3 regions of the Pseudomonas sp. SH10-3B genome follow, and region 1 is predicted to be linked to each of the others. Evidence: predicted binding sites of a transcription regulator. Region 1 holds the regulator's gene; each other region holds the start of a gene.

Region 1 (9,493 bases):
GCGGCACAGCTTGTCCAGGCGCTCGGCAAACGCCTTGGTGAAGGCGGCGGGCATGTGCTGGATCAATACGATCGGCGCCGGGAAGTTGGCCGGCAATTGAGTCAACACGCGTTGCAAGGCGACCGGACCGCCGGTGGAGGTGCCGATGGCGACCAGCTTGTAGGCCTTGCGCTTGGGCGCAGGCGAATGGGCAGCAGAGGCTGCCGGCGTGCGAACCGGCGGTGCGGCAGGCCGTGCAACCGGCGCAGGCGCCGGGCGGTTGAACGACGAACTGGTCGGTGCAGCCGGTGCAGCCACCGGTGCCGGCGCAGGGGCTGGCGCGCTGAACAGGCTGCGACGGTTGCTGCGGGAAATACTGTGGACTTTCTCGCACAGCAGTTGCTTGACCTTCTCGGGGTTACGCGAGATGTCTTCGAAATTCTTCGGCAGGAAGTCCACCGCACCCGCATCCAACGCGTCGAGGGTCACTCGGGCGCCTTCGTGGGTCAGCGAGGAGAACATCAATACCGGGGTCGGGCAGCGTTGCATGATGTGCCGAACTGCCGTGATGCCATCCATCATCGGCATCTCGTAGTCCATGGTGATCACGTCCGGTTTCAACGCAATGGCTTGATCAATCGCCTCTTTGCCGTTGGTGGCCGTGCCGACCACCTGGATGCTTGGATCGGCGGAAAGAATTTCCGAGACGCGGCGGCGGAAGAAACCCGAATCGTCCACCACCAGGACCTTGACTGCCATAAACACTCCGTTAGGTGGGGCGGGCAAGACCGCCCTGCCCCACCAGAATCAAATACGCCGAGCGGCGTAACGCTTGAGCATGCTCGGAACATCGAGAATCAGTGCGATCCGACCGTCACCGGTAATGGTCGCACCCGACATGCCCGGGGTTCCCTGCAGCATTTTGCCCAAAGGCTTGATGACCACTTCTTCCTGGCCCACCAGTTGATCGACGACAAAGCCGATTCGCTGGGTGCCCACGGAGAGAATCACCACATGGCCCTCGCGCTGCTCTTCATGGGCAGCCGAAGCAACCAGCCAGCGCTTGAGGTAGAACAGGGGCAACGCCTTGTCCCGAACGATCACCACTTCCTGGCCGTCCACCACGTTGGTGCGTGACAGGTCGAGGTGGAAGATCTCGTTGACGTTGACCAGCGGGAAGGCAAATGCCTGGTTGCCCAGCATCACCATCAGGGTCGGCATGATCGCCAGGGTCAACGGCACCTTGATGACGATCTTGGAGCCCTGGCCCTTGGTCGAGTAGATATTGATCGAGCCGTTGAGCTGGCTGATCTTGGTCTTCACCACGTCCATGCCCACGCCACGGCCCGACACGTCGGAAATCTCGGTCTTGGTCGAGAAGCCAGGGGCGAAGATCAGGTTGTAGCACTCGGTGTCGGTCAGGCGGTCGGCGGCGTCCTTGTCCATCACGCCACGCTTGACTGCAATATTGCGCAGAATCGTCGGGTCCATGCCCTTGCCGTCATCGGTAATCGACAGCAGGATGTGGTCGCCTTCCTGTTCCGCCGCCAGGATTACCTTGCCGCCACGGGACTTGCCAGAGGCTTCACGTTCTTCCGGGGTTTCGACACCGTGGTCGACAGCGTTGCGCACCAAGTGGACCAGCGGGTCGGCCAGGGCCTCGACAAGGTTTTTGTCGAGGTCGGTTTCTTCACCCACCAGTTCCAGGTTGATCTCTTTCTTCAATTGGCGCGCGAGGTCGCGAACCAGGCGCGGGAAGCGGCCGAAGACTTTCTTGATCGGCTGCATCCGCGTTTTCATCACCGCGGTTTGCAGGTCGGCGGTGACCACGTCGAGGTTCGACACGGCCTTTTGCATGGCTTCATCGCCACTGCTCAAGCCCAGGCGCACCAGGCGGTTACGCACCAATACCAGCTCGCCGACCATGTTCATGATGTCGTCCAGCCGCGCGGTATCGACCCGTACGGTGGTTTCGGCTTCACTGGCCGGTTTTTCCGCGACCGGTGCCGCAGCGGCACGTGCCGGAGCCGGGGCAGCAGCGGGCGCAGGCGAAGGCTTGGCGGCCGGCGCGGCAGCTTTGGCAGCGGGTTTGGCCGCAACCGGTGCCGCCGTGGCCACGGCAGCAGCCGGGGCGACTTCGGTGAACTTGCCTTTGCCGTGCAAGTCGTCCAGCAGCGCTTCGAATTCGTGATCGGAGATCAACCCATCGTCCGCAGGCTTGGCAGTGGCAGCGGGTGCTGCGGCCGTAGCGGCGACTTCCGGCAAGGCGTCGGCCGCAAAGGTGCCCTTGCCATGCAACTGGTCGAGCAAGGCTTCGAATTCGTCGTCAGTGATGTCGGTGCTGGCAGGCGCGACAGGCGCATCCACCGCAGCTGGGACAGCACCGGCAGGCGCCACGGCGTCGGCCGCGAACTGACCTTTGCCGTGCAACTGGTCGAGCAAAGACTCGAACTCAGCGTCGGTAATGTCTTCGCTGCTCGGCGCGACAGCCGGGGCAACGGCGGCCGGAGCTTCGGCCTCGGCCTTGACGGCACTGAGGGAGTTGAGCAGTTGTTCGAACTCACTGTCCGTCACATCTGCTTCAGGCTCCGCCACCGGTTCCGGTGCGGCTTCGACCACCGGCGCTGCCGTGGTGTCGGCCGGCTCTGCATAGCGCGCCAGGGCGGCCAGCAGTTCCGGCGTGGCTGCGGTGATCGGGGCACGCTCGCGAACTTCGCTGAACATGCCGTTGACCGCATCCAGTGCTTCGAGAATCACGTCCATCAACTCCGAATCAACGTGACGCTCACCCTTGCGCAGGATGTCGAACACGTTCTCGGCGATGTGGCAGCACTCCACCAGCTCATGGAGCTGGAGGAAGCCGGCGCCCCCTTTTACAGTATGAAAACCGCGAAAAATTGCATTGAGCAGGTTCGCATCATCCGGGCGGCTTTCCAGCTCGACCAGTTGTTCGGACAGTTGCTCTAAAATTTCGCCGGCCTCTACAAGGAAATCCTGAAGGATCTCTTCATCGGCGCCGAAGCTCATGTGGGTGCTCCTTAGAAGCCTAAACTGGATAACAGGTCATCTACGTCATCCTGACCTGACACAACGTCTTCACGTTTATCGGCATGAATCTGCGGACCTTCACCCTTGGCGAGATGTTTTTGTGGATCTTTTTCAGAGAGGATCGCTTCGCGGTCATGTTCGATGCCGGCAAAACGGTCGACCTGGCCGGCCATGAGCACCAATTTGAGCAGGTTGCTTTCCACTTCGGTGACCAACTGGGTCACACGCTTGATCACCTGACCAGTCAGGTCCTGGTAATCCTGGGCGAGCAGAATGTCATTGAGGTTGCTGGCAACCGTGCGGTTTTCCTGCTCGCTGCGTGACAGGAACCCTTCGACTCGACGGGCCAGCTCACGAAACTCTTCTGCACCGACTTCACGGCGCATGAAGCGGCCCCAGTCGTTGCTCAGGGCGTGGGCCTCAGTGGCCATGCCGTTAACCAGGGGCGTGGCGTTTTCCACCAGGTCCATGGTGCGGTTGGCCGCCGCCTCGGTCAGCCTGACCACATAGGACAGGCGTTCGGTGGCATCGGTGATCTGCGAAATCTCTTCGGCCTGGGGCATGTGCGGATCAATCTGGAAATTGACGATCGCACTGTGCAGCTCGCGTGTGAGCTTGCCCACTTCCTGGTACAGGCCGCGGTCACGGGTCTGGTTGAGCTCATGGATCAACTGCACCGCGTCGCCGAAATGGCCTTTTTCAAGGCTGTCGACCAACTGGTGAGCATGCTTTTTCAGGGTCGACTCAAAGTCGCCCAGTGACGTTTCTTTATGCTCCATAGCTCCCCCGCGATGGCATTAGCCGTGGATGCGTTCGAAGATCTTTTCGATCTTCTCTTTCAAGGCCTGTGCAGTGAATGGCTTGACCACGTAACCGTTGACCCCGGCTTGGGCGGCTTCGATGATCTGTTCACGCTTGGCCTCGGCGGTCACCATCAACACGGGAAGGCTGCGCAGTTTTTCGTCGGCACGCACGTGGCGCAACAAGTCGATACCGGTCATGCCCGGCATGTTCCAGTCCGTTACCAGAAAGTCGATGCTCCCGCTGTTGAGGATCGGAATCGCCGTCAGGCCATCATCCGCCTCGACCGTGTTTGTGAACCCCAGGTCACGCAACAGGTTTTTTATGATCCGCCGCATCGTTGAGAAGTCATCAACGATGAGGATTTTCATGTTCTTGTCCAATTCGACCTCCAAGCAGTCTTAAACGCGCCCAGCACCTGGACGCGCCATTTCAATCAACAGGCATTACACAACAAGGACTGCCGGGGGCACCACGGGTCGAACCCGCGAAGGCCAATCACCTTCGCGGTATCGCTTTGCAATGCTCCCCACACTGCCTGTCAGCGCGCTCGCCACTCTCCCAAACGCCCCCGCAAGCGGGCCGCGCACTGGCTGTGCAACTGGCTGACACGCGATTCGCTGACCCCCAGGACCTCACCGATTTCCTTGAGGTTCAGCTCTTCGTCGTAGTACAGCGCCAACACCAACCGCTCGCGCTCCGGCAGGTTGGCAATGGCGTCCGCCAACGCCCCCTGGAAACGTTCGTCTTCCAGGTCACGCGACGGCTCCATATGCGCGCTCGCGCCGTCCTCGTGCAGCCCTTCGTGCTCGCCGTCCTGCAACAGGTCGTCGAAACTGAACAGGCGGCTGCCCAAGGTATCGTTCAAAATCCCGTAATAATCGTCGAGACTCAATTGGAGTTCGGCCGCAACTTCGTGATCTTTAGCGTCGCGACCGGTTTTTGCTTCAATTGCCCGAATTGCGTCACTGACCATGCGCGTATTGCGGTGCACCGAGCGTGGCGCCCAGTCACCCTTGCGCACTTCGTCCAGCATCGCGCCACGGATACGGATACCCGCATAGGTCTCGAAACTTGCACCCTTGCTTGCGTCGTACTTGGTCGACACTTCGAGCAGGCCGATCATGCCCGCCTGGATCAGGTCTTCGACCTGGACACTGGCGGGCAGGCGTGCCAGCAGGTGATAGGCGATCCGCTTGACCAGCGGCGCATAGCGCTCGATCAACTCGCCTTGACTGTCACGGGCAGACTTCTTGTACGCGTTATAGCCGTTCGCTGTCATAGCACCGGTCCTGCACTCGTCTGATGCACCAATCGCTCGACGAAAAACTCCAGATGCCCCCGAGGGTTGGCAGGCAACGGCCAGGTATCGACCTTCTGGGCAATAGCCTTGAACGCCAATGCGCATTTGGAGCGAGGGAACGCTTCGTAGACTGCACGCTGCTTTTGCACAGCCTTGCGCACACACTCGTCGTAGGGAACTGCGCCGACGTATTGTAAGGCCACATCGAGAAAGCGATCCGTGACCTTGGTCAACTTGGCGAACAGGTTGCGACCTTCCTGCGGGCTCTGGGCCATGTTGGCCAGGACGCGGAAGCGGTTCATGCCGTAGTCGCGGTTAAGCAGTTTGATCAGGGCGTAGGCGTCGGTGATCGAGGTGGGTTCATCGCAGACCACCAGCAAGACTTCCTGCGCCGCGCGCACGAAGCTGACCACGGACTCGCCGATCCCGGCGGCGGTGTCGATCACCAGCACGTCGAGGTTGTCGCCGATATCACTGAATGCCTGGATCAGGCCGGCATGCTGAGCCGGACTCAGGTGCACCATGCTCTGGGTGCCGGAGGCGGCCGGCACGATGCGGATCCCGCCAGGGCCCTGGAGCAGCACATCGCGCAGCTCACAGCGCCCCTCGATCACATCGGCAAGGGTGTGTTTGGGCGTCAGCCCCAGCAGAACGTCGACGTTCGCCAGCCCCAGGTCAGCATCCAGCAGCATGACGCGACGGCCAAGCTCTGCCAGGGCCAGGGACAAATTCACTGACACGTTAGTTTTTCCGACGCCACCTTTGCCGCCGGTCACCGCGATCACCTGTACGGGATGCATGCTGCCCATTTTATTTCTTTACCTTGTCTTGCTTAGACGCAGGCTACATGGCTTGGCCGCGTGAATCGCTTGCAGACCATCGATGTAGGTACATTTCACGGTGTTCATCGCGCCTCAACCCACCCGCTTTGCCGGGTTGTGGTAAAGGTCGGCGAACATATCGGCCATCGCTTCCTCGCTAGGCTCTTCTTGCATTTGCACGCTCACGGCGCGGCTGACCAACTGATGACGGCGCGGCAGATGCAAATCATCCGGGATCCGCGGCCCGTCGGTCAGGTAAGCAACCGGTAGTTCATGGCTGATAGCCAGGCTCAACACTTCGCCCAGGCTGGCGGTTTCATCCAGTTTGGTCAGGATGCAACCGGCCAGACCGCAACGCTTGTAGCTATGGTACGCAGCGGTAAGAACCTGTTTCTGGCTGGTGGTTGCAAGCACCAGGTAATTTTTTGACTTGATGCCGCGCCCGGCCAGGCTTTCCAGCTGCATGCGCAACGCCGGATCGCTGGCTTGCAGGCCGGCGGTGTCAATCAGCACCACACGCTTGCGCAGCAACGGATCGAGCGCGTTGGCCAGGGACTGGCCCGGGTCGACGTGGGTGACCGGCACATTGAGGATACGGCCCAGGGTCTTGAGCTGTTCCTGGGCGCCGATGCGGTAGCTGTCCATGCTCACCAGCGCGATGTTATTCGCGCCGTACTTGAGCACGTAACGCGCCGCCAGCTTGGCCAGGGTGGTGGTCTTGCCCATGCCGGCAGGGCCGACCATGGCAATCACGCCGCCCTCTTCCAGGGGTTCGATTTCCGGGGTGGCGATCATCCGCGCCAGGTGGGCCAGCAACATGCGCCAGGCCTGGCGAGGCTCTTCGATTTCGGTGGTCAGCGCCAGCAGGTCGCGGGACAACGGGCCGGACAAGCCGATGCGTTGCAGGCGGCGCCACAGGTTGGCCTGTTGCGGTTTGCTGCCTTGCAGCTGGGTCCAGGCCAGCGACCCGAGTTGCACTTCCAGCAGTTCGCGCAGGCCGTTGAGTTCAAAGCGCATCGAGTCGAAGACGCGCTGGTCGACTGCGGCGGCCGGGGCTGGCGCAGCAGGACGCGGCGGTTCGATAAAGGTTGGTTCGACCAGCGGCTCGGCGGCGGTCAGCGGCAGGCCGGCGAACAACTGGCGATTGGTGGTGGCATCGCTGTCGCCACGCATGCTCAGTTCAGCCTGGGCCGAGACGATGCGCGACGCAGTCTTGCGCAGCTCGTCTTCAAGCTCCATGTTCGGCACACGCGGCGCCAACGCCGAGGGGGTGTAATCCAGGGCAGCCGTCAGCTCGACACCGCCGGCAATACGACGGTTACCGATAATCGCGGCGTCGGCGCCCAGCTCATCGCGGACCAGTTTCATGGCCTGACGCATATCGGCGGCGAAAAAACGCTTAACTTGCATAACCCACTACCCTCAGCCGTTGGGCCCTACTGTCGCGACGATAGTCACTTGCTTGTTGTCAGGAATTTCCTGATAAGCCAAAACGTGCAAATTCGGTACTGCCAGACGTCCAAACCGCGACAACATCGCCCGAACCGGGCCTGCCACCAGCAGAATCACCGGTTGGCCCTGCATTTCCTGGCGCTGTGCGGCGTCGATCAACGAACGCTGCAGTTTTTCAGCCATGCTTGGCTCCAGCAGAACGCCCTCTTCCTGGCCTTGTCCCGCCTTCTGAATACTATTGAGCAATATTTGTTCCAACCTTGGTTCCAAGGTGATCACAGGCAGCTCGGAGTCAAGCCCTACAATGCTTTGCACGATTGCGCGGGACAATCCGACGCGCACTGCGGCCACCAGCGCGGCGGTATCTTGACTCTTGGCGGCGTTGTTGGCGATAGCCTCGGCAATGCTGCGAATGTCGCGCACCGGCACCTGTTCGGCCAGCAACGCCTGCAGCACCTTGAGCAGTTGCGACAGTGACAGCACGCCCGGTACCAGCTCTTCCGCCAGTTTTGGCGAAGCCTTGCCCAGCAACCCCATCAATTGCTGGACTTCTTCGTGACCGATCAGCTCATGGGAGTGCTTGTACAGAATCTGGTTGAGGTGCGTGGCGACCACCGTACTGGCGTCCACCACGGTGTAGCCCAGGGACTGCGCCTGGCTGCGCTGGCTGATTTCGATCCACACCGCGTCCAGGCCAAAAGCCGGATCTTTGGCGGTGATGCCGTTGAGGCTGCCGAACACCTGGCCGGGGTTGATTGCCAGCTCGCGGTCCGGGTAGATCTCGGCTTCGGCCAGGATCACGCCCATCAGGGTCAGGCGGTAGGCACTGGGTGCCAGGTCAAGGTTGTCGCGGATGTGCACGGTGGGCATCAGGAAGCCCAGGTCCTGGGACAGCTTCTTGCGCACGCCCTTGATCCGCGCGAGCAACTGGCCGCCCTGGTTGCGGTCCACCAGTGGAATCAGGCGGTAGCCGACTTCCAGGCCGATCATGTCGATAGGCGTCACGTCGTCCCAGCCCAACTCCTTGGTTTCCTGGGCGCGCGCCGGGGATGGCAGCAGTTCCTGCTGGCGCGCCACTTCCTGCAGGGCCTGGACCTTGACCGCATTTTGCTTTTTCCAGAACAGGTAGGCAGCGCCGCCCGCCAGGGCGGCCATGCTCAGGAACGACACATGGGGCATGCCCGGCACGATGCCCATGATCGCCATGATGCCCGCTGCCACGGCCAGGGCCTTGGGCGAGGCAAACATCTGCCGGCTGATCTGCTTGCCCATGTCTTCGGAGCCCGAAGCACGGGTCACCATGATGGCTGCCGCTGTAGATAACAACAGTGATGGCAATTGCGCCACTAAACCGTCACCGATGGTCAGCAAGGCGTACACCTTGCCCGCATCGCCGAAGGTCATGCCGTGCTGGAAGATCCCGACCGCCATGCCGCCGATCAGGTTGATAAACAGGATCAGCAGGCCGGCGATGGCGTCACCGCGCACGAATTTGCTGGCACCGTCCATGGAGCCGTAGAACTCGGCTTCCTGGGCCACTTCCAAACGGCGGGTCTTGGCCTGGTTCTGGTCGATCAGACCGGCGTTGAGGTCGGCGTCGATGGCCATCTGTTTGCCGGGCATGGCGTCGAGGGTAAACCGCGCGCTCACCTCGGAAATCCGCCCGGCGCCCTTGGTCACCACCACGAAGTTGATGATCATCAGGATCGCGAACACCACGATACCGACCACGTAGTTACCGCCGATCACCACCTCACCGAAGGCCTGGATTACCTTACCGGCGGCGGCGTGGCCGTCTTGGCCGTGGAGCATCACCACCCGCGTGGACGCCACGTTCAGCGCCAGCCGCAGCAGGGTCGCCACCAGCAGGATCGTCGGGAACACCGCGAAATCCAGCGGCCGCAGGGCGTAGACGCACACCAGCAGCACCACGACGGAGAGGGCAATGTTGAAGGTGAAGAACACGTCCAGCAGGAACGGCGGCATCGGCAACATCATCATTGCCAGCATGACCAGCAACAACAACGGCACACCCAGATTGCCCCGCGAAAGGTCAGTCAGGGTGCCACGGGCCGTGCTGAACATTTGA
Region 2 (9,493 bases), on a different contig from region 1:
CCGGGATCGCCGCGCTGTCACTGTTCACGGGCGCGTATGTGGCGGAAATCGTCCGCGCCGGCGTGCAGTCCATCACCCGTGGTCAGAACGAAGCCGCGCGCTCCCTGGGCCTGAGTGCCAGCCAGTCGATGCGCCATGTGGTGCTGCCGCAGGCCTTCAAACGCGTGTTGCCGCCGCTGGCCGGGCAATTTATCAGCCTGGTGAAAGACACCTCGCTGGTCTCGGTGATCGCCATTACCGAACTGCTCAAAAGCGGTCGCGAAGTGATCACCACCTCGTTCTCGCCGTTTGAAATCCTGTTCTGCGTCGCAGGGTTGTACCTGCTGATCAACCTGCCGCTGTCGAAAATGGCCAGCCGGCTTGAGCGGAGGCTCGCCCAAAGTGATTGAAGTCCGCGATCTGGTAAAAGTCTTCGATACCCGTGGGCACGTGGTGCGCGCGGTGGACCATGTGACCACCCAGGTGGCCAAGGGCGAAGTGCTGGTGGTGATCGGCCCGTCCGGCTCCGGCAAGTCCACGTTCCTGCGTTGCCTCAACGGCCTGGAGGAGTTCGATTCGGGTTCGGTGAGCATCGACGGCCTGCAACTGGCCGATCCGAAAACCGATGTGAACGCCTATCGCCGTGAAGTCGGCATGGTGTTCCAGCACTTCAACCTGTTCCCCCACATGACCGTGTTGGAAAACCTGTGCCTGGCGCAAAAAGTCGTGCGCAAGCGCGGCAAGAAGGAGCGCGAAGCCAAGGCCCTGGCGCTGCTGGAAAAGGTCGGCATTGCGCAGAAAGCCAACGAATTCCCGTCGCGGCTTTCCGGTGGACAGCAACAGCGCGTGGCGATAGCCCGGGCGTTGGCGATGGAGCCCAAGGTGATGTTGTTCGACGAACCCACCTCGGCCCTCGACCCGGAAATGGTCGGCGAAGTGCTGGATGTCATGAAGACCCTGGCCCTTGAAGGCATGACCATGGTCTGCGTTACCCACGAGATGGGCTTTGCCCGTGAAGTGGCGGATCGGGTGCTGTTCTTCGATCACGGCAAATTGCTGGAAGATGCTGCTCCGGCCGAGTTCTTCGCGGCGCCCAAAGATCCACGGGCCCAGGCGTTCCTGCGTCAGGTTCTATAAGGCCCAGGTCTTTGAAAGCGGGGAGCGTCACACCTTGAACCTCCCCACGCACTGCTGCAAATCCGTTCCCAGTCGCGCCAGTTCGATACTGGCCGCCGCCGTCTGTGCGCTGGCGGCGGCGGTTTGCTCCGAGGCGTCGCGGACTTTCAACACACTGCGATTGATCTCTTCGGCCACTGCGCTTTGCTCCTCTGCCGCTGCGGCGATCTGCGGGTTCATTTCCTGGATGACCGCCACCGTGCGGGCGATCTCCGTGAGGGAGTCCCCGGCGTTGCGGGCCAGGCCGACACTGTTCTCGGTCAGGGTGCGGCTGTAGTCCATGATGTCGGCTACCTGTTGTGTACCGCTGTGCAGGCCTCCAATCAGCTCTTCGATTTCCTCTGCGGATTGCTGGGTGCGTTGGGCGAGACCACGCACCTCATCGGCGACCACCGCAAATCCTTGACCGGCTTCGCCGGCCCGTGCGGCTTCTATCGCGGCATTGAGCGCCAGCAGGTTGGTCTGCTGTGAAACCGACTTGATCACGTCCAGCACACTGCTGATTTTCTGGCTTTCCCTTTGCAGGCCCAGCATGGCTTGGCCTGCGCGTGCCATTTCATGGGCCAGGTGCTCAATTTGCGCCACCGCATCGGTCACGACCTGATCACCCAGTTCAGTCTGTTGATTGGCCTCGCCAGCCGCGATCGAAGCCTGCTCGGCATGGCGCGCGACCTCCTGGGCGGTGGCGAGCATCTGGTTCATCGCGGTGGCGACCTGCTCGGTTTCATCGCGCTGATCATTTACGCCTGCGCGAGTTTGTTCGGTCACGGTGGAAAGCTCTTCGGCGGCGCTGGCGATTTGTCGCGCGTTGTCGCTGATGTTGCCGATCAGCCCCCGCAGGTTAAGCGTCATTTCGCTCATGCTCCTTTGCAACTGGCCCAATTCATCCCGGCGTCGGGTCTGCACATCGTGGCTCAAGTCGCCCTGGGCAATGCGATTGGCCACTGTCAGCGCCTTGCGCAACGGCCTGACGATCTGCCCGGCGATCAGCCAGGCGGCCAGGGTGCCGAAGAGCAACGCGGCGCCAGTAACCCCCAGCGTCTGGGTGCGGGCTTGCTCGGCTTCATTGTCGCGGCGTTGGGTCTGGTCCTGGCTCAGCAGATCGCTTTGCCCGAGCAGTTGGTCCAGCTGCTGCTCCAACTGGTTTTGCGTGTTCTCGGTGGCGAGCTGGGTTTCCTTCAGGCGTGTCAGGTGGGTGCGAATGCTGAGCACGGCATTTTTCAGTGCGCTGCTATCGACCGGCAGTTTGGCCACGGCCGCCTGAGCGAGTTCGAGGTTGCGTTCGGCGTCGCTGACGGCCTGGGCGTAGGCATCCAGCGAACTGGCGGCCCAGGCGGCGCTCTGGGCGCGATCTTCGGCCTGTTCGATGGCCTGGCGCAGGTCTTCGATGGCATCCAGGGCCTTGGTGTCCTCCTGGTCCGGCAGATCGCTTGCCAGTTGTGCCAGCACATCGCCGGTTCGCGCGCTGCTCTGCTTGAGTTGCTCTCGGGCATTTTCGCGTTGCTCGACCAGCGAGGGCACATCCTTGAGGGTGGTTTTGAAACTCGCACTGATGCGGGCCATCTCCTTCAGGTACTCAATGGATTTTGGCGCTTTTAGCCGTGGCGAAAGCTCCACCAGCAGTCCGTCGATCTTTACCGTGCTCACGCTCAACTTATTGAAGCTGGCGCTATCGTCCAGGGTGCGGTAAACGATCCTGTCGGCCCGCAGTTCTTCGCCAGTCACCGCCAATTGCGCGAGCACTGTCAGTGTTTGCGAGCGGTAAAGGGATGCAGCCAGCGCCTGCCAGCCAGTCACGGCAATCACAAGGCTCAACGCCAGGACCAGGGAGAAGCCCAGGACCAGTTTGAGGGTGACACTGGCGTCACCCAGCAGGTGAGTCATTCGACGAAGCATGATTAACCTCCGACAAGTGAACAGTGAGCGTTCTCAAGGTGCGCAGGCACGTTGAGCTGAGTGAAACGCTAGTTCTCTTGGCGCAGGAATGAGGCTGATAAACGCGTAGGAAATTTCACAGGCTGCAGGCGGCGACCCAGGGCAGGTCGCCGCGCGGGGAAGGGGTCAGATCCGGAAACGGCCAACCAGTGTTTGCAGATGGGTGCCCAGGCGCGCCAGCTCGGTACTCGACGCGGCGGTCTCTTCGCTGGCCGCCGCCGTCTGTTCCGAGATATCGCGCACATTCAACACGCTGCGGTTGATCTCTTCAGCCACGGCGCTTTGCTGCTCGGCGGCGGTGGCGATCTGGGAGTTCATCGCCTGGATGGTTGAGACCGTACGAGTGATGTTCTCCAGGGTGGTGCCGGCGCGGCGAGTCAGCTCGACACTGCTGTCGGTGAGGCCACGGCTATTGTCCATGATGTTCGCCACCTGCTGGGTGCCGCTTTGCAGGCCGACAATCAGCTCTTCGATTTCTTCGGTGGACTTTTGGGTGCGCTGGGCCAGGCTGCGCACTTCATCGGCCACCACTGCGAAACCGCGTCCGGCTTCACCGGCACGCGCGGCTTCAATCGCCGCGTTCAGGGCCAGCAGGTTGGTTTGCTGTGCCACCGACTTGATCACGTCGAGCACGCTGCCGATCTTGTCGCTTTCGCGTTTGAGATGGCCCATGGCCTCGGTGGAGTTACCCACTTCGGTGGCCAGGCGTTCGATCTGGGCGATGGCTTCGCCGACGACCTTGTCGCCTTCGCGCGCCTGCTGGTCTGCGGCCAGGGCGGCTTCAGAGGCTTCCTCGGCGTTGCGTGCCACTTCCTGCACAGTGGCGGCCATTTCATTCATGGCGGTGGCCACCTGGTCGGTCTCGACCTTCTGGCTGTTGACCCCGGCGCTGGTCTGTTCGGTCACCGCCGACAGCTGTTCGGCGGCGCTGGCGATCTGGGTGACGCCGTCGCTGATGCCGCCGATCAACTCGCGCAGGCCCACCGTCATGCTTTGCATGGCGCGTTGCAGTTGCCCCAGCTCATCCTGGCGCAGTGAAATGAGGTCTTGGCTCAGGTCGCCTGAAGCTACGCGTTCTGCAACTTTGAGGGTCTGGTTCAGCGGGAGGATGATCTGCCGCGTGATGGCCCAGGCAGCGACCAGTCCGAAGATCAACGCGAGCGCGGTGGCCAGCAGCAACAGGTTCTTGGCCTGCGCCGCGTCGGTATCGCGCACGACGGTTTGGGAGAGGGTCAGTTTTTTACTGCGGTCGAGCAGGATATCGCCCTGTTCGCCCATCTTTTTCATGGCCGCGGCAGTCGTCACCTGGGAGTCACGGTATTGGCTGACAGCGGCGCGATAGGCCTGCAGCGACACGCTGGCCTGTTGCAGGTTGGTTGTGTATTGCTCAGGCAACGTACCGTTGAGGGCGGCGATTTTCTTCAGGGCATTGTCGATGGCGTCCAACGCCGGCTGTTCGGCTTCAACCTTGCCGCTGTAGGTGTAACCGCGCACCTGGAACCGCGCCTGCTGGATCAGCTTGCTCAGCCCGACCACGCTGTCGAACTGGGTAACGCTGTCGCCTTGCAGCAGGGCTTTTTCGATCTCGCCGATCTTGATCACCGCATTGTCAGCAGTATCGCCCAGCTTGCTGCGGGCGTTTTCGCGGTTGGCACCGGCCTGAACCATGTCGTCGAATGCGCGCTTGTATTGATCGATGGCTGTCAGCTGCTCGTCCACCAGCAAATTGTCGGCAGGTTGATCGATCAAGGTATCGGCGGTTTTCAGGCCGTTTTGCAGTTTGCCAATCAGCTCGTTGACTTCCGTCGGGCCCTGTTCGCCCCGGCGCATTTCGTAGTCCAGGCGAGCCAGGCGCAGGTCCTTGGTGAGCTCGTTGACGCTGGAAATGTAGCCCAGCTTGTCGCCCCGGCTGATCACGCTGCCCAGGCCGGACCAGCCGGTGAAGGTGATCATCAGTGTCAAGAGTAATACCAAGCCAAAGCCTACGCCCAGCTTGGTTTTGACGCTGACATTCCCCAGTTTCTCGGCTAACCAACGATACATGCTGCGAACTCCCCTGGAACAAGGCTTTGACTTATTCACGGGTTATCGGCCTGCATACGGAATTCTGTAGCGACGCTGTCCTCTGTGGGAGGGGGGTTGCTCCTGATCGCTGTGGGTCAGTCAGCACTTCTGATACTGAACCACCGCCATCGGGAGCAAGCCCCCTCCCACAGGGGAACAGCGGTGGGTTCAGAACAGGCGAGAGAGCAGGGCGGTGACGGCCGTTTCGACGCGTAGGATGCGCGCACCCAATTGCACTGGCTGCAAGCCGGCCTTGGCCAGCAAATCCACTTCGTAGGGAATCCAGCCGCCTTCCGGGCCGATCGCCAGGGTGACCGGTTCGTCCAGGCCGCGTGGGCAGGGTGGGTAGTCTCCGGGATGGCCAATCAGGCCAAGGGTGCCTTCGGTCATGGCTGGCAGGCGATCTTCGACGAAAGGTTTGAAGCGCTTTTCGATAATGACCTGCGGCAGCACCGTGTCCCGCGCCTGTTCCAGGCCGAGGATCAGTTGCTCGCGAACGGCCTCGGGTTCCAGGAACGGCGTTTGCCAGAAGCTCTTTTCCACCCGATAACTGTTGACCAGCACCACTTTCGGCACACCCATGGCCGCCACGGTTTGCAGCACCCGGCGCAGCATTTTCGGGCGTGGCAGGGCCAGCAGCAGGGTCAGGGGCAGTTTGGCCGGTGGTGGTTGGTCGAAGCTCACTTGCAGTTCGGCTTCGTGGGCTTCCAGGCGCAGCAGCTGCGCGTTGCCCATCAACCCGCCAATGCGTCCGACCCGCAGGCTATCGCCTACAGCGGCGCGGTGGACTTCCTGCATATGCACCAGGCGCCGGTCACGCAGGATCACCCGGTCGGCCGCAATGAAGTCGGCATCGAACAGCAGCAGCAGGTTCACGGCTGGGTCGCTGGCGGCTGGTCGTCGTCGGCGGGTTGGTCATCCGGGTGATCGCCACGCTTGCTGATCAAGCCGCTGAACAGGATGCCAATCTCGAACAGCATCCACATCGGCACGGCCAGCAGGGTCTGGGAGAAGATGTCCGGCGGCGTGAGGATCATGCCGACCACGAAGCAGCCGATAATCACATACGGGCGGATCTTCTTCAGGTACTGCACGTTGACCACGCCGATCCACACCAGCAACACCACGGCCACCGGGATTTCGAAGGCGACGCCAAAGGCGAAGAACAGCGTCATCACGAAGTCGAGGTAGCTGGTGATGTCGGTCATCATCTCCACGCCGGCCGGGGTGGCGGCGGCGAAGAACTTGAAGATCAACGGGAACACCAGGAAGTAGGCGAAGGCCATGCCGGTGTAGAACAGCAGGATGCTCGATACCAGCAAGGGCACTGCGATGCGCTTCTCATGCTTGTACAGGCCCGGCGCGATAAAGCCCCAGATCTGATGCAGGATCACCGGGATCGCCAGGAACAGCGAGACCATCATCGTCAGCTTCAACGGCGTGAGGAACGGCGATGACACATCGGTGGCGATCATCGTCGCACCGGCCGGCAGGTACTGGCGCAGCGGCGTGGAGACGAAGGTGTAGATCTGCTGGGTGAAGGCGAACAGCCCGGCAAAAATGATGAAGATTGCCGCGACGCAACGCAGCAGGCGGGTCCGCAGCTCGGTGAGGTGCGAGACCAGCGGCATATGCTGGTCGTTTTCCGGTTTATCAGCGCTCATGGGGCTCGCGGCGGCAATGTAGGGTCATGGGGCGCGGGCGACGCAACGGGCGTCGGCGCAGGCTCGGTTGGGGCAGTCGGGATCGGGGCGGCGGGCGGGGTTTCAACCGCAGGTGCGATGCTGTGCTCGGCCACAGGCTCCACCGGCTTGGTGGGTTCCTGTACCGGCGACAGTATTTTCCGGGCTTCCTGCTCCAACGACAGAATGTGTTCGTTGTGCAGTTGGCGGCGGATCTCGTCGGCGCCGATTTCCCGTTCAACTTCCTGTTTGATGGCGTTGAAACTGCGTTTCAGGCGCCCGATCCACAGGCCAGCCGTGCGTGCGGCACCGGGCAGGCGTTCCGGCCCGAGTACCAACAAGGCAACAAGGCCGACGAGCAGCAGTTCAGAGAAGCTGATACCAAACATTAGTCAGTGCTCACGAGTCTTTGCGGGTCGGCTCTTGGACTTTTTCAGCCTGCACGTCGAAGGTACGACGCTCGGTGATCGGCTGGGTGGCCTGGGGGTGGACAGGCTGGGCCGGTGGCACGGGGTTGGCGGCAGGGTCGGCCGGTTTTTCGTCGTCGTTCATCGCTTTGCGAAAGCCCTTGATCGACTCGCCCACGTCGGTGCCGAGGTTCTTGAGTTTCTTGGTGCCGAATACCAGTACCACCACCACCAGAATGACGATCCAGTGTTTCCAGTCAAAAATGCCCATGCTGCAAATCCTCTAGTCTTAGTTATTCAAGCGGACGGGCGCGAGGCCTTTTCGGCATGCCCGGACAAGCCGAAGCGACGGTCCAGTTCATCCAGCACGGCCTGTGGATGCTGCCCCAGTTGGGCGAGCATGACCAGGCTATGGAACCACAAGTCAGCGGTCTCGTAGATTACATCGCTGCAATCGCCGCTGATTTGCGCATCCTTGGCGGCGATGATGGTCTCGATGGACTCTTCGCCGAGTTTTTCCAGGATCTTGTTCAAGCCCTTGTGGTACAGGCTGGCGACGTAGGAGCTGTCGGCATCCGCGCCTTTGCGGTCTTCCAGCACCTGGGCCACACGGTTGAGGGTATCGCTCATGTTCAGTGTCCTGCGGAGTAGATGGCGTGCGGGTCTTTGAGCACCGGCTCTACAACCTTCCATTCGCCGTTCTCGAACACGCGATAGAAGCAGCTGTGTCGGCCGGTGTGGCAGGCAATGTCGCCAATCTGCTCGACCTTGAGGATCACCACGTCGGCGTCGCAGTCGATGCGCATCTCGTGCAGGGTTTGCACATGCCCGGACTCTTCGCCCTTGCGCCACAGTTTGCCACGGGAACGTGACCAGTAAATGGCGCGCTGCTCAGTGGCGGTGAGGCTCAGGGCCTCGCGGTTCATCCAGGCCATCATCAGCACGCGCCCGGTCTTGTAGTCCTGGGCAATGGCCGGCACCAGGCCGTCACTGTCCCACTTGATCTCGTCCAGCCAGTCTTTCATGTTCGGCTCCGGCAATTTGCGACAGTGTATAACCGGATTGGCTATCGACGCACGATCAGATAAACACCCACGGCGACCATGATGCCGGCCGGCCAGTGGCCCAGTTGGTTCAGCGGCCCGCCAATCGCCAGCATCACGCCACCGACCAGGTGCGCGGCGCCCAGCAGGCGCAGGAACCAGTCATCCTTGCGCGTGTGCCACGGTGGCGCGGGGTCCTTGGCGTGGGGCTGGGACATGCGCTCCAGCAGGTCGCGGGTCATATTGGCCAGGTGCGGCAGTTGCTCGAACTGGCTGTGCAGGTTGCCCAGCAGGGTTTTCGGGCTGACTCGCTCGCGCATCCAGCGTTCCAGGAACGGCTGCGCGGTGTTCCACAGGTCGAGGTCCGGGTACAACTGGCGGCCCAGGCCTTCGATGTTGAGCAAGGTTTTTTGCAGCAGCACCAGTTGCGGCTGCACTTCCATATTGAAGCGCCGCGCGGTCTGGAACAGGCGCATCAGCACCTGGCCGAAGGAGATATCCTTCAGTGGTTTTTCAAAGATCGGCTCGCACACCGTGCGGATCGCCGCTTCGAATTCGTTGAGCTTGGTTTCCGCCGGCACCCAGCCCGAATCGATGTGCAACTGTGCCACGCGGCGGTAGTCGCGCTTGAAGAAGGCGAACAGGTTGCGCGCCAGGTAGTCCTGGTCTTCCGGGGTCAGGCTGCCGACGATGCCGCAGTCGATCGCAATGTACTGCGGGCTCCATGGGTTGACGGTGCTGACGAAGATATTGCCGGGGTGCATGTCGGCGTGGAAGAAACTGTCGCGGAACACCTGGGTGAAGAAAATCTCCACGCCGCGCTCGGCAAGCATCTTCATATCGGTGCGCTGGTCGGCCAGGGTCGCGAGGTCGGTGACCTGCACGCCGTAGATGCGCTCCATCACCAGCACTTTGGGGCGGCACCAATCCCAATACACCTGCGGTACATAGAGTAACGGCGAGCCTTCGAAGTTGCGCTTGAGCTGGCTGGCGTTGGCCGCTTCGCGCAGCAGGTCGAGTTCGTCGTAGATGGTTTTTTCGTAGTCGGCGACCACGTCTACCGGGTGCAGCAGGCGCGCATCGGCAGAGAAACGTTCGGCGGCGCGGGCGAGGATGAACAGCCACGCCAGGTCCTGGCCGATGATCGGCTTGAGGCCCGGGCGGATCACCTTGACCACCACTTCTTCGCCGGTCTTCAACTGCGCCG
Region 3 (9,493 bases), on a different contig from region 1:
TGGTGGACGGTGGCCTAGGGGTCGATACCTTGACGTTCGATAACTCACAGGTCAGCACGCCGACGCGGTATCAGAACTGGGAAAACGTGAACCTGGATAACGGCTCGCAATTGACCCTTGGCGGCACATTGACCCTGGGTGACACCGGCACCGGTACCGGCACGTTGAACATCCATGGCAGCAGTGCGTTGCTGGTTAGCACGGGCGTGATCAGCCCTTTTACCGCCGGCCAACTGACGACGTTGAACAACTTAGGCCTGATCGACATGACCACCGGCAGTTCCAGCGCCACCGACACCCTGACGGTCAATGGCAACTACAGCGGCACCGGTGGCCAGCTCGCGCTGCAAAGTGTCCTCGGCGCCGACGGCTCGCCCAGTGACAAACTGGTGATCAATCAAGGCACCCTCAGCGGCACCACGGCAATCAACGTCACCAACCTGGGCGGTGCCGGCGCGGCGACCCTGCAAGACGGGATCCAGGTGGTGCAGGCCCTCAACGGTGCCACCAGCAGCGGCAGCGCCTTTACGCTCGGTCGTCCGGTGTCTGCCGGCGCGTTCGACTACTACCTGTTCAAGGGCGGCGTGACGGCCGGTACCGCAGAAAACTACTACCTGCGCTCGACAGTCCCGGTGGTGCCACCGGACCCGGTGATCATCGTGCCGTTACCCACCCCCGTTCCGGGTGACCCGCCGCTGCCGACCAACCCCGGGCTTAAGCCGATTCCCATTTACCGTCCGGAGGTGCCGATCTACGCCGCGCTGTTTCCCGCCGCCCAGCAATTGGTGCAAGGCATGCTCGGCACCTTTCACCAACGCATGGGCGACCAGAGCCAGCAACTGCACAGCGGTGCATTCACGTCCGGTTGGGGGCGGTTCTATGGCAACAGCACTCGCCAGGGCTTCGCGGGGACCGTCAGCCCATCGATCAATAGCTCGGTGACCGGCTTCCAGGTGGGCAGCGACGTGTACGCCAGCACCCACGACAATGGCCTGACCCAACGCAGCGGGTTCTTTGTCGGCCACAGCACCCTCAAAGGCAGCATCAAAGGCTTCAACGGTGGCTGGCAGGACAAGGACGCCGGCAAGACCACCCTGCGCGGGGACAGCGTGGGGGTTTACTGGACGCTGATCGGCGCCAACCAGGCCTACCTCGACCTGGTGCTGATGGGCACCCGCTTCGACGGCAACAATGAGTCCGATCGCGGCGTGAAGATGAACACCCACGGGCACAACGTCACAGCATCTGCCGAGGTCGGCTGGCCGTTTGCGTGGGTGGGTAACTGGGTGGTTGAACCCCAGGCGCAACTGATCGTCGGCAAGACCAAGCTGGATAAGCAAAACGACGGGATCTCCGACGTTTCCTATGACGCCGACACCCAGGTCACCAGCCGCCTGGGCGTGCGCCTGCGCGGCGACTACCAGGTCCGCAGCATGCCGCTGCAACCCTACGTACGGGCGAATGTCTGGCACACCAGCGCCGGGCAGAACACCGTCACCTTCAACGAGGTGACAGCGATCGACACCGAGCAGAAGTCCACCACCCTGGACCTGAATATCGGCGCCACGTTGAAGGTGGCCAAGGACATCAGCCTGTACGGCGAGGTGGGCTACAACCGCAACCTCGACAGCAACACCTTCAACGGCCGCCAGGGCACGGTCGGTTTGAGAATGGAGTTCTAAGGGACCCGTGAATCACCTATGACTGGCATTGACCACGCTGGCCGCCTTGAAGCGTGAAAACTGAAAGGCAATGCCCAGCCAGATAAACCAGGCCGGCATCACGCACAGCGCCAGGCGTGTATCCGGCCGCAACGCCAGCAGGCCCAACACGAAGAGCAGGAACGCCAGGGAAAACCACGCCATCGGCACACCGCCGGGCATCTTGTAGAGGGATTTGGCGTGCAGGTCCGGGCGCTTTTTACGGTAGGCGATGTAGGACGCGAGGATGGTCGACCAGGTGAAAATCACCAGGATCGCCGACACCGTCGACACAATCGTGAAGGCGGTCATCACCTCCGGCACCACAAACAGCAACACCAGGCCCAGCAGCATCAACAGGGTGGTAAACGCCAGGCTTATAAACGGCACGCTGCTTTTCGACAATCGCCCAAAGATACCTGGCGCGTCCCCCAGGTCAGCCAGGCCGAACAACATGCGGCTGGCGGAAAACACCCCACTGTTGGCCGACGATGCCGCCGAGGTCAGCACCACGAAATTGACGATCCCCGCCGCGGCCGGAAAGCCTGCGACCAGGAACAACTCAACGAACGGACTTTTAGTCGGCGACACCTGTTGCCACGACGTCACCGCGATGATGCACGCCAGGGCCAGCACGTAAAACAGGATGATCCGCAGCGGAATCGAGTTGATCGCCTTGGGCAAGGTCTTCTCTGGCGCACGGGTTTCAGCCGCTGCGGTGCCGATCAGTTCGGTGCCGGCAAAGGAAAAGATCGCCATCTGGAAGCCGGCGAAAAACCCGAACAGGCCATTGGGAAACGCCGCCTGTTTATCCAGCAAGTGGCTCAAGGACGCCGTGACCCCGGTGGGCGAGACAAACGAGCTGGCAATCAGCACCACACTCACACCGATCAGGGTCACCACCGCGATGATCTTGATGATCGCGAACCAGAACTCCACTTCGCCGAACAGCTTCACCGTCAGCACGTTCAATGCGAACAGCGTCAGCAGCATACCCACCGCTGGCATCCATGCCGGCACATGCGGGAACCAGTACTGGAAAAACCCGCCGACCACCACCGCATCCCCCACCACCGCCACGCTCCAGCTCAGCCAGTACGACCAGCCGAGAAAGAACGCCGCACGCGGACCCAGGTAGGCGCCGGCAAAGTCGGCGAAGCTCTTGAAGTTGAGGTTGGACAGCAGCAGCTCACCCATGGCGCGCATCACGAAGTACACGAACAGCCCGATGATCATGTAGATCAGGATGATCGAGGTGCCAGACAACGCGATGATCTTGCCGGAGCCCATGAACAGGCCGGTGCCGATCGCACCGCCCATGGCCATCAGCTGGATGTGGCGGTTGCTCAGGGTGCGTTGCAATGCAGGCTTTTCATAAAGCCCGGACGTGGTTGTTTTCATCACAAAACCTCTTGTTATGTTTTTGAGTTTTGGCAGAAAAAAAGAATCGAGCGTGTGTTGTTATTGGGTCAGGCAGTCTTGCTTTCGAAGCCGTGCAGCACGTTGACGGCGTTGATGCCGATCTCATCGACCATGTAGCCGCCTTCCATCACGAACAGCGTCGGTACGCCCACGCTGGCGATGAGTTCGCCCATGCTGAGGAAGTCCTGGCTGTCGAGCAGAAAGTGGCTGATGGGGTCGTCCTTGAAGGTGTCGACGCCGAGGGAGATCACCAGCACCTCGGGGGCGAAGTGTTTGAGTTGCTGGCAGGCGTGGGTCAGCGCGGTTTTGTACTGGCCCCATGTGGTGTTTTTCGGCAAGGGGTAATTCAGGTTGAAGCCCTCCCCCGCACCTGAGCCGCGCTCGCTGCTGGCACCGGAGAAATACGGATAGGACACCGCAGGCTCACCGTGCAGGGAGATGAACAGCACATCCGGGCGGTCGTAGAAAATATTCTGCGTACCGTTACCGTGGTGGAAATCCACATCCAGTACCGCGACGCGCTTGGCGCCTTGGGTGATCGCCTGTTGGGCGGCAATCGCGGCATTGTTGAGGTAGCAATAACCGCCCATGTATTCGCGGGCCGCATGGTGCCCCGGTGGGCGGCACAGGGCGAAGGCGCTGTTATGGCCTTCGTCGATCAGCGCCAGGCCGGTGAGCGCAATATCGGCGCTGGTCTTGACGGCGTGCCAGGTGGTGGCCGTGATGGGCGAGCCGGCGTCCATGGCGAAGAAGCCCAGCTTGCCGTCGATGAAGTCCGGTACCTGTTGATTGGCCAGGTCGCGCACCGGCCATACCAGCGGCAGCGCGTCATGGCTGCGGCCGATGGCGGTCCATTCGGCCCAGGCGGTTTCGAGGAAGCTGACGTAGCGTTCGCTGTGGGCGTTGACGTAACAGGCACGCTCAAAACTGCGCGGTACGATGATATCGCCCAGCCCAACGTGCCGGACGCGGTCACGCACGGTGTCGGCGCGGCTGGGTTGTTCGAATGAGGGCTTGAGCACACCGTCCTTGAGTTCGGTGCCGTGGTGCAAACGGTGGTCATCACTAAAAACAGTCAGCATTTGGATACATCCGCCAGTAAAAGACAGGGTCTATTTTGTTCTGGCAGCGCCGGGCTTTCTTTGCTTTTACTTCTGGTGCTGGTAGCTTTATCGGGTGTTTTTACCCCAGTGACAGCCAAATATGAAAAATAAAACCAAACAGGTCGTTCTTGACGACACCGATCTCGCCATCCTCGCCCTGCTGCAGGAAGACGCGAGTATTTCCAACGCACAACTGAGCGAGCGTCTGTCCCTGAGCCTCACGCCCTGCTGGCGGCGACGCAAACGCCTGGAAGAAGAAGGCGTGATCAAGGACTACCAGGCCAACCTCGATCGCAAGCTGCTCGGCCTGGACATCATGGCGTTTGTGCATGTGCGTTTTGCGATCCACACCGACCATGCGCCGGATGCGTTTGAAGCGGTGGTCAAAGAGCTGCCTCAGGTGCTGTCGTGCCACAAGATCACCGGCGATGCGGATTACCTGTTGCAGGTGTTGGCGGAGGATCTGGACAGCTACAGCGAGTTTGTGGAGAGCGTGCTGCGGCGGCAGTTGGGGATTGCGTCGATCCAGTCGAGCCTGGCGTTGCGGGAGGTAAAGGCGACGAGCCGGGTGGCGATTCCAACACGCGATTGAGCGCGCGTGAAATGTGAAAAATTCGTTAACCAATTCTCCCCAAAGGCTTTTTCCCACAGATTTAATCTGCCAAACTAATGCGAATAATTATCAACAGATTTATTATTCGCCAGGGACGGTACTTAAGGGAGAGTCCGTTCCATGTCAGTGCAACAACACGGCGGTAAAGGTTTTACACCCAGTCTGATCGCTTTGGCGGTGTGTCTTGCCACCTCGCACGCGGCCTTTGCTGCCGACACTGAAACGCCGGCAGCCACGCTGGAACTGGGCGCTACCCAGATATCCGGCGAGCAGCAGTTGGGCGAAACCACCGAGGGCACACAGTCCTACACCACCGGTGCGATGAACACCGCAACCAAACTGCCCCTCACCCTGCGGGAAACCCCACAGGCCGTCACCGTCATTACCCGTCAACGCATGGATGACCAGGCGATGACCAGCATCAACGACGTGGTCAACGCCACGCCCGGCCTGTTCCTGAACTTCTCCAGCGGCCCTGGCCGGCAGTCCTATACCGCACGCGGTTTCGACATCGACAACCTGATGTATGACGGCATCCCCAGCGGCTACAACGGGGCGACGGTTGGCGCCCAGCCGAACCTGGCGATGTTCGATCGCGTCGAGGTGGTACGCGGCGCTACCGGCCTGGTGACCGGTGCGGGCAACCCTTCGGCGGCCATCAACATGATCCGCAAACGGCCGCTGGACGAGCAGAAAGTCACCCTCACCGGCGCCGCCGGCAGCTGGGATGACTACCGTGGCGAGCTCGACGCCTCCAGCCCGCTCAATGACAGCGGCACCTGGCGCGGCCGGGTGGTCACCTCTTACCGCGACGCCAACAGCTTCATCGACCATGCCGAGGAGTATCACGGCCTGTTCTACGCCGTCACCGAAGCCGACCTGAGTGAAGACACCAGCCTGACCCTCGGCTACTCAAACCAGAAGGACAAGACCAACTACTTCTGGGGCTCGTCGATGATCGGCCAGGACGGCCATCACCTCGACCTGCCGCGCGCCTACAATCCCGGCACCGACTGGGAAAACAAGGACCAGGAAGTCAACACCGTCTTCGCCGAACTGCGCCAGCGCCTGGCCAACGACTGGACACTCCAGGTCAACGCCAACTACGCCGAACAGAACGCGTTGTTCTCCGGTTCCTACCAGTCGCGCTGGGTCAACAACACCCTGGCGCGTACGGTCTACCAGGCCGCCTACGACGAAAACCAGGCCGGCGTGGATGCCTTTGCCAGCGGCCCATTCCAGGCGTTCGGACGGACCCATGAACTGGTGGTGGGTGCCAGTCGGCGGATCTACGACATGACCAGCCACGACTACAGCCCCTATAACACCAACTGGCCGTTGACGGCGGGCAAACCGGACTTCGTGCATACCTCCGATACCCGCGAAGTCACCACCCAGGATGGTTTCTACCTGACCTCACGCCTGAGCCTGGCCGACCCACTGAAGCTGATCCTCGGCGCGCGCCTGGATTGGTATGACTACGATGCCCATGGCAGCAACGACGGCGACTACAAGGTCACCCGCAACCTCACGCGCTATGCGGGGCTGATCTACGAGCTGGACGACCATCACTCGGTCTACGTCAGCTACAGCGACATCTTCACGCCGCAGAGCTACAAGGACACCTCCGGTACCCCGGTCAAGCCGATTGTCGGCAAAAACTACGAGGTGGGTATCAAGGGTGAATACCTGGACAGCACGCTGAATGCGAGTGTGGCCTTATTCCGTGTCGACCAGGAAAACCGCGCCACGCAGGTGTACGTGCAAAACTGCCCACAGTCGGCCTGCTATGACGCCTCCGGCGAAATTCGCAGCCAAGGTATCGATTTCGAACTGCAAGGCGCGCTGACCGAGAACTGGCAGGTCGGCGGTGGCTACACCTACGCCCGCACCCACACCCTCAAGGACGACGCCAACCCACAAAAGGTCAACAAACAGTACGACACCGACACCCCGGAGCACCTGTTCAAGCTGACCACCCGCTACAACTTCCAGGGCCCGCTGAAGAAACTGCGCGTGGGTGGCAACATCTCCTGGCAGAGCCGCATGTACAACGATGTCAAACTGGCGGATGGCAGCACCTACCGCCTCCAGCAAGGCGCCTACGCCGTCACCGACCTGATGGCCGGCTACAAGGTCAACGACCACCTCGACCTGCAACTCAACGCCAACAACATCTTCGACCGCCGCTATTACTCAGCCATCGCCAACTCCGTGAGCTACGGCGGTGATACCTACGGCACTCCACGCAACATGATGCTGACGGCCAAGTACAGCTTCTGATCCACCTGGCGCCAGCCCGCTCGGGCGGCCGCTCAGCGAACTATTTCCCCGTGGTGAACGAGGGTCCTAATGTGGGAGGGGGCTTGCTCCCGATAGCGGTAGCACAGTCACAGCATCATTGACTGACCCACCGTTATCGGGAGCAAGCCCCCTCCCACATTACCCCCCGCTTGCCACCAGGAATGTCGTCTGCCCCCTCTGAACGCGTTCGCGCTTAAAGTCCCCTCCCTCCATGCCGATAAGCTTGTTGGTTTCCCTGCACCTGCAAAAAATGCCTGATACCTGCTTTGCCTTTAACCAGCGGGCCATAGTGGCACGCCGCATGCTTTGATCCTGGCCAGACCACATGGAGTAAGAGTGAATGCCCGCAAGCGCCCGTTTTTTGGAGCATTACCGTAAAGCCGACCGCATCATGCTGGCCTTGATCTGGCTGATGACGCTGTTCTCGATAGGCCTGGCCTTCTGGCACGACACCCTGATCCAGGCGATTGTCGTCGGTGGTGGCACCAGCGTGGTACTCACCGCGCTCTATCGCGCCATCGGCGGCACTCGGGTGATGCGTTGCGCACTGGGCGCGGGCTTGATGGTCATGGCGGCGCTGCACATCAACCAGGCCCAGGGCGTAATCGAAGCGCACTTCGGGATTTTCGCGCTGCTGGCGGTGCTGACGTTCTACCGAGACTGGTTGCCGATCCTGGTGGCCGCACTGACGATTGCCGTACACCATGTGGTGTTTCATGCCTTGCAACATCAAGGTTTCCCGGTGTTCGTGATGGAACACCACGGCGGCTGGACCATGGTATTTGTGCATGCCTTCTACGTGGTGATGGAAACCGTCGCCCTGCTCTACCTCGCCGTGCACAGCCAGGCAGAAGCGGTGGAGAGCCAGGAAATGCTGGAAAAAATGCTCGCCGCCACCACCCAATTCACCGTGGAAAGCGCCAAAGGTGAAGGCAAGGTGCACGTCTCCCTCAGCAAGCGCTTCGACCATTTCCTGCAACAAATCACCCACCTTATCGACGGCGTCGCCCGCGACTCCCATGGCCTCGGCCAACTCGGCCAGGAACTGGCCCACGCCAGCGGCACCCTGGAAAAAGGCGCTCGCCATCAACTGGCCGAAATCGCGCAAATGACCGACTCCATGCAGCGCATGGAAGACGCCATGGGCCACATTACGGTGCACGTCGAAGAAGCGGTTGAACACGCCGGCGTCGCCAGCCAGCAAATCCTGCGCGGCCAGGAAAGCGTCGGCCGCGCCCAACACGAAATCGCCCAACTGGCCACGCGCCTGGAAGGCACCAACCAGACCGTCCAAGGCCTGGCCGTACAGGCCGAACAAATCGGCTCGGTACTCGAAGTCATCAGCAGCATCGCCAACCAGACCAACCTCCTCGCCCTCAACGCCGCCATCGAAGCCGCCCGCGCCGGCGAACAAGGCCGCGGCTTCGCCGTCGTCGCCGATGAAGTACGCAACCTGGCGCAACGCACCGCCGTCTCCACCCAAGAAATCAAAACCATCATCGAAGGCCTGCAACAAGGCAGCCGCCAGGCCGTAGAAGCCATGCACGACAGCCGCCAGGGCGTGGAACGGTGTGTGGAGGACAGCCAACTCGCGGTGGAAATGCTGCGGGCAGTGGGCAATGACATTACCCAGATCGACGCGCTGAATGGGCGGATTGTCACCACCACACGGGAACAGACCTCAGCGAATCTGGAGATTGTCGGGCGCTTGCAGTCGGTACAGAGCATTGCGCAGAGCACGGCGCAGGATGTGGAGATGTTGGCCAGGAGCAGCGAGCAATTGCCGCCGATTGCGGTGCGGTTGGATGCGTTGGGGCAGCGGTTTCATCAGTGATGGGAGGCTGTTTTCGGCGCAAGTGCATTATTTTTGAAGGCCGCCATCGGCCGGGAGCGAACATTTTCAGCGACCGATAGAGCGGGAGGCAAACATTCTCGGGTGCGAATAAACCCGGTCAGGGTAATTCAAGGGCCTTCAGGAATATTGGCCGAGAATTCCACCGCATCAAACATGTGTAAACACTGTACAACCATCCGCCCGACCAATAAGATGAGAAGCGTTATCATTCACGTAGTGCGAGCCTCACATGCAGGATGCCAGCCCAACATCGTCCGTCGAACAGTTGTACGAGAATCATCACGGCTGGCTACAGGGCTGGCTGAACCGGCGGTTGGGACACCGTGCCGATGCCGAGGATCTGGCCCACGACACGTTCATCCGCGTGCTGCGTGCCCCTCAGCAGGTACGCGAGCTGCGTCAGCCCATGGCGTTTCTCGCGGCGATTGCCAATGGGCTGCTGGTTAATCGCTGGCGCCGCCAGGAGATTGAGCGGGCTTATCTTGCAGCGTTGGCT

The links. Region 1 encodes FliA, which starts transcription of late flagellar genes. Its sites were predicted from a motif close to CTAAAGTTTNNNNNNNNNNNGCCGNTAA; they were not measured.
Region 2: a site for FliA is predicted at 5,176-5,203, ahead of J1G35_RS16075 (methyl-accepting chemotaxis protein). Genes of this name have one in related genera too.
Region 3: a site for FliA is predicted at 7,336-7,363, ahead of J1G35_RS31185 (methyl-accepting chemotaxis protein). Genes of this name have one in related genera too.

What each region holds. Positions count from the first base shown of each region.
Region 1 covers NZ_JAFLXD010000016.1:1,315-10,807, forward strand. Annotated here, with positions in the region: gene J1G35_RS14170 (chemotaxis response regulator protein-glutamate methylesterase) at 1-738, opposite strand, end outside; gene J1G35_RS14175 (chemotaxis protein CheA) at 787-3,006, opposite strand; gene J1G35_RS14180 (protein phosphatase CheZ) at 3,018-3,806, opposite strand; gene J1G35_RS14185 (chemotaxis response regulator CheY) at 3,825-4,199, opposite strand; gene fliA (RNA polymerase sigma factor FliA) at 4,370-5,110, opposite strand; gene fleN (flagellar synthesis regulator FleN) at 5,107-5,940, opposite strand; gene flhF (flagellar biosynthesis protein FlhF) at 6,046-7,362, opposite strand; gene flhA (flagellar biosynthesis protein FlhA) at 7,375-9,493, opposite strand, start outside.
Region 2 covers NZ_JAFLXD010000019.1:71,826-81,318, reverse strand. Annotated here, with positions in the region: gene J1G35_RS16090 (amino acid ABC transporter permease) at 1-389, shown strand, start outside; gene J1G35_RS16085 (amino acid ABC transporter ATP-binding protein) at 382-1,116, shown strand; gene J1G35_RS16080 (methyl-accepting chemotaxis protein) at 1,144-3,051, opposite strand; gene J1G35_RS16075 (methyl-accepting chemotaxis protein) at 3,217-5,133, opposite strand; gene J1G35_RS16070 (16S rRNA (uracil(1498)-N(3))-methyltransferase) at 5,323-6,030, opposite strand; gene tatC (twin-arginine translocase subunit TatC) at 6,027-6,818, opposite strand; gene tatB (Sec-independent protein translocase protein TatB) at 6,815-7,225, opposite strand; gene J1G35_RS16055 (twin-arginine translocase TatA/TatE family subunit) at 7,236-7,514, opposite strand; gene J1G35_RS16050 (phosphoribosyl-ATP diphosphatase) at 7,541-7,873, opposite strand; gene hisI (phosphoribosyl-AMP cyclohydrolase) at 7,876-8,268, opposite strand; gene ubiB (ubiquinone biosynthesis regulatory protein kinase UbiB) at 8,310-9,493, opposite strand, start outside.
Region 3 covers NZ_JAFLXD010000010.1:16,536-26,028, reverse strand. Annotated here, with positions in the region: gene J1G35_RS10160 (autotransporter outer membrane beta-barrel domain-containing protein) at 1-1,682, shown strand, start outside; gene J1G35_RS10155 (amino acid permease) at 1,695-3,101, opposite strand; gene J1G35_RS10150 (histone deacetylase family protein) at 3,170-4,204, opposite strand; gene J1G35_RS10145 (Lrp/AsnC family transcriptional regulator) at 4,326-4,817, shown strand; gene J1G35_RS10140 (TonB-dependent siderophore receptor) at 4,959-7,121, shown strand; gene J1G35_RS31185 (methyl-accepting chemotaxis protein) at 7,483-8,976, shown strand; gene J1G35_RS10130 (sigma-70 family RNA polymerase sigma factor) at 9,227-9,493, shown strand, end outside.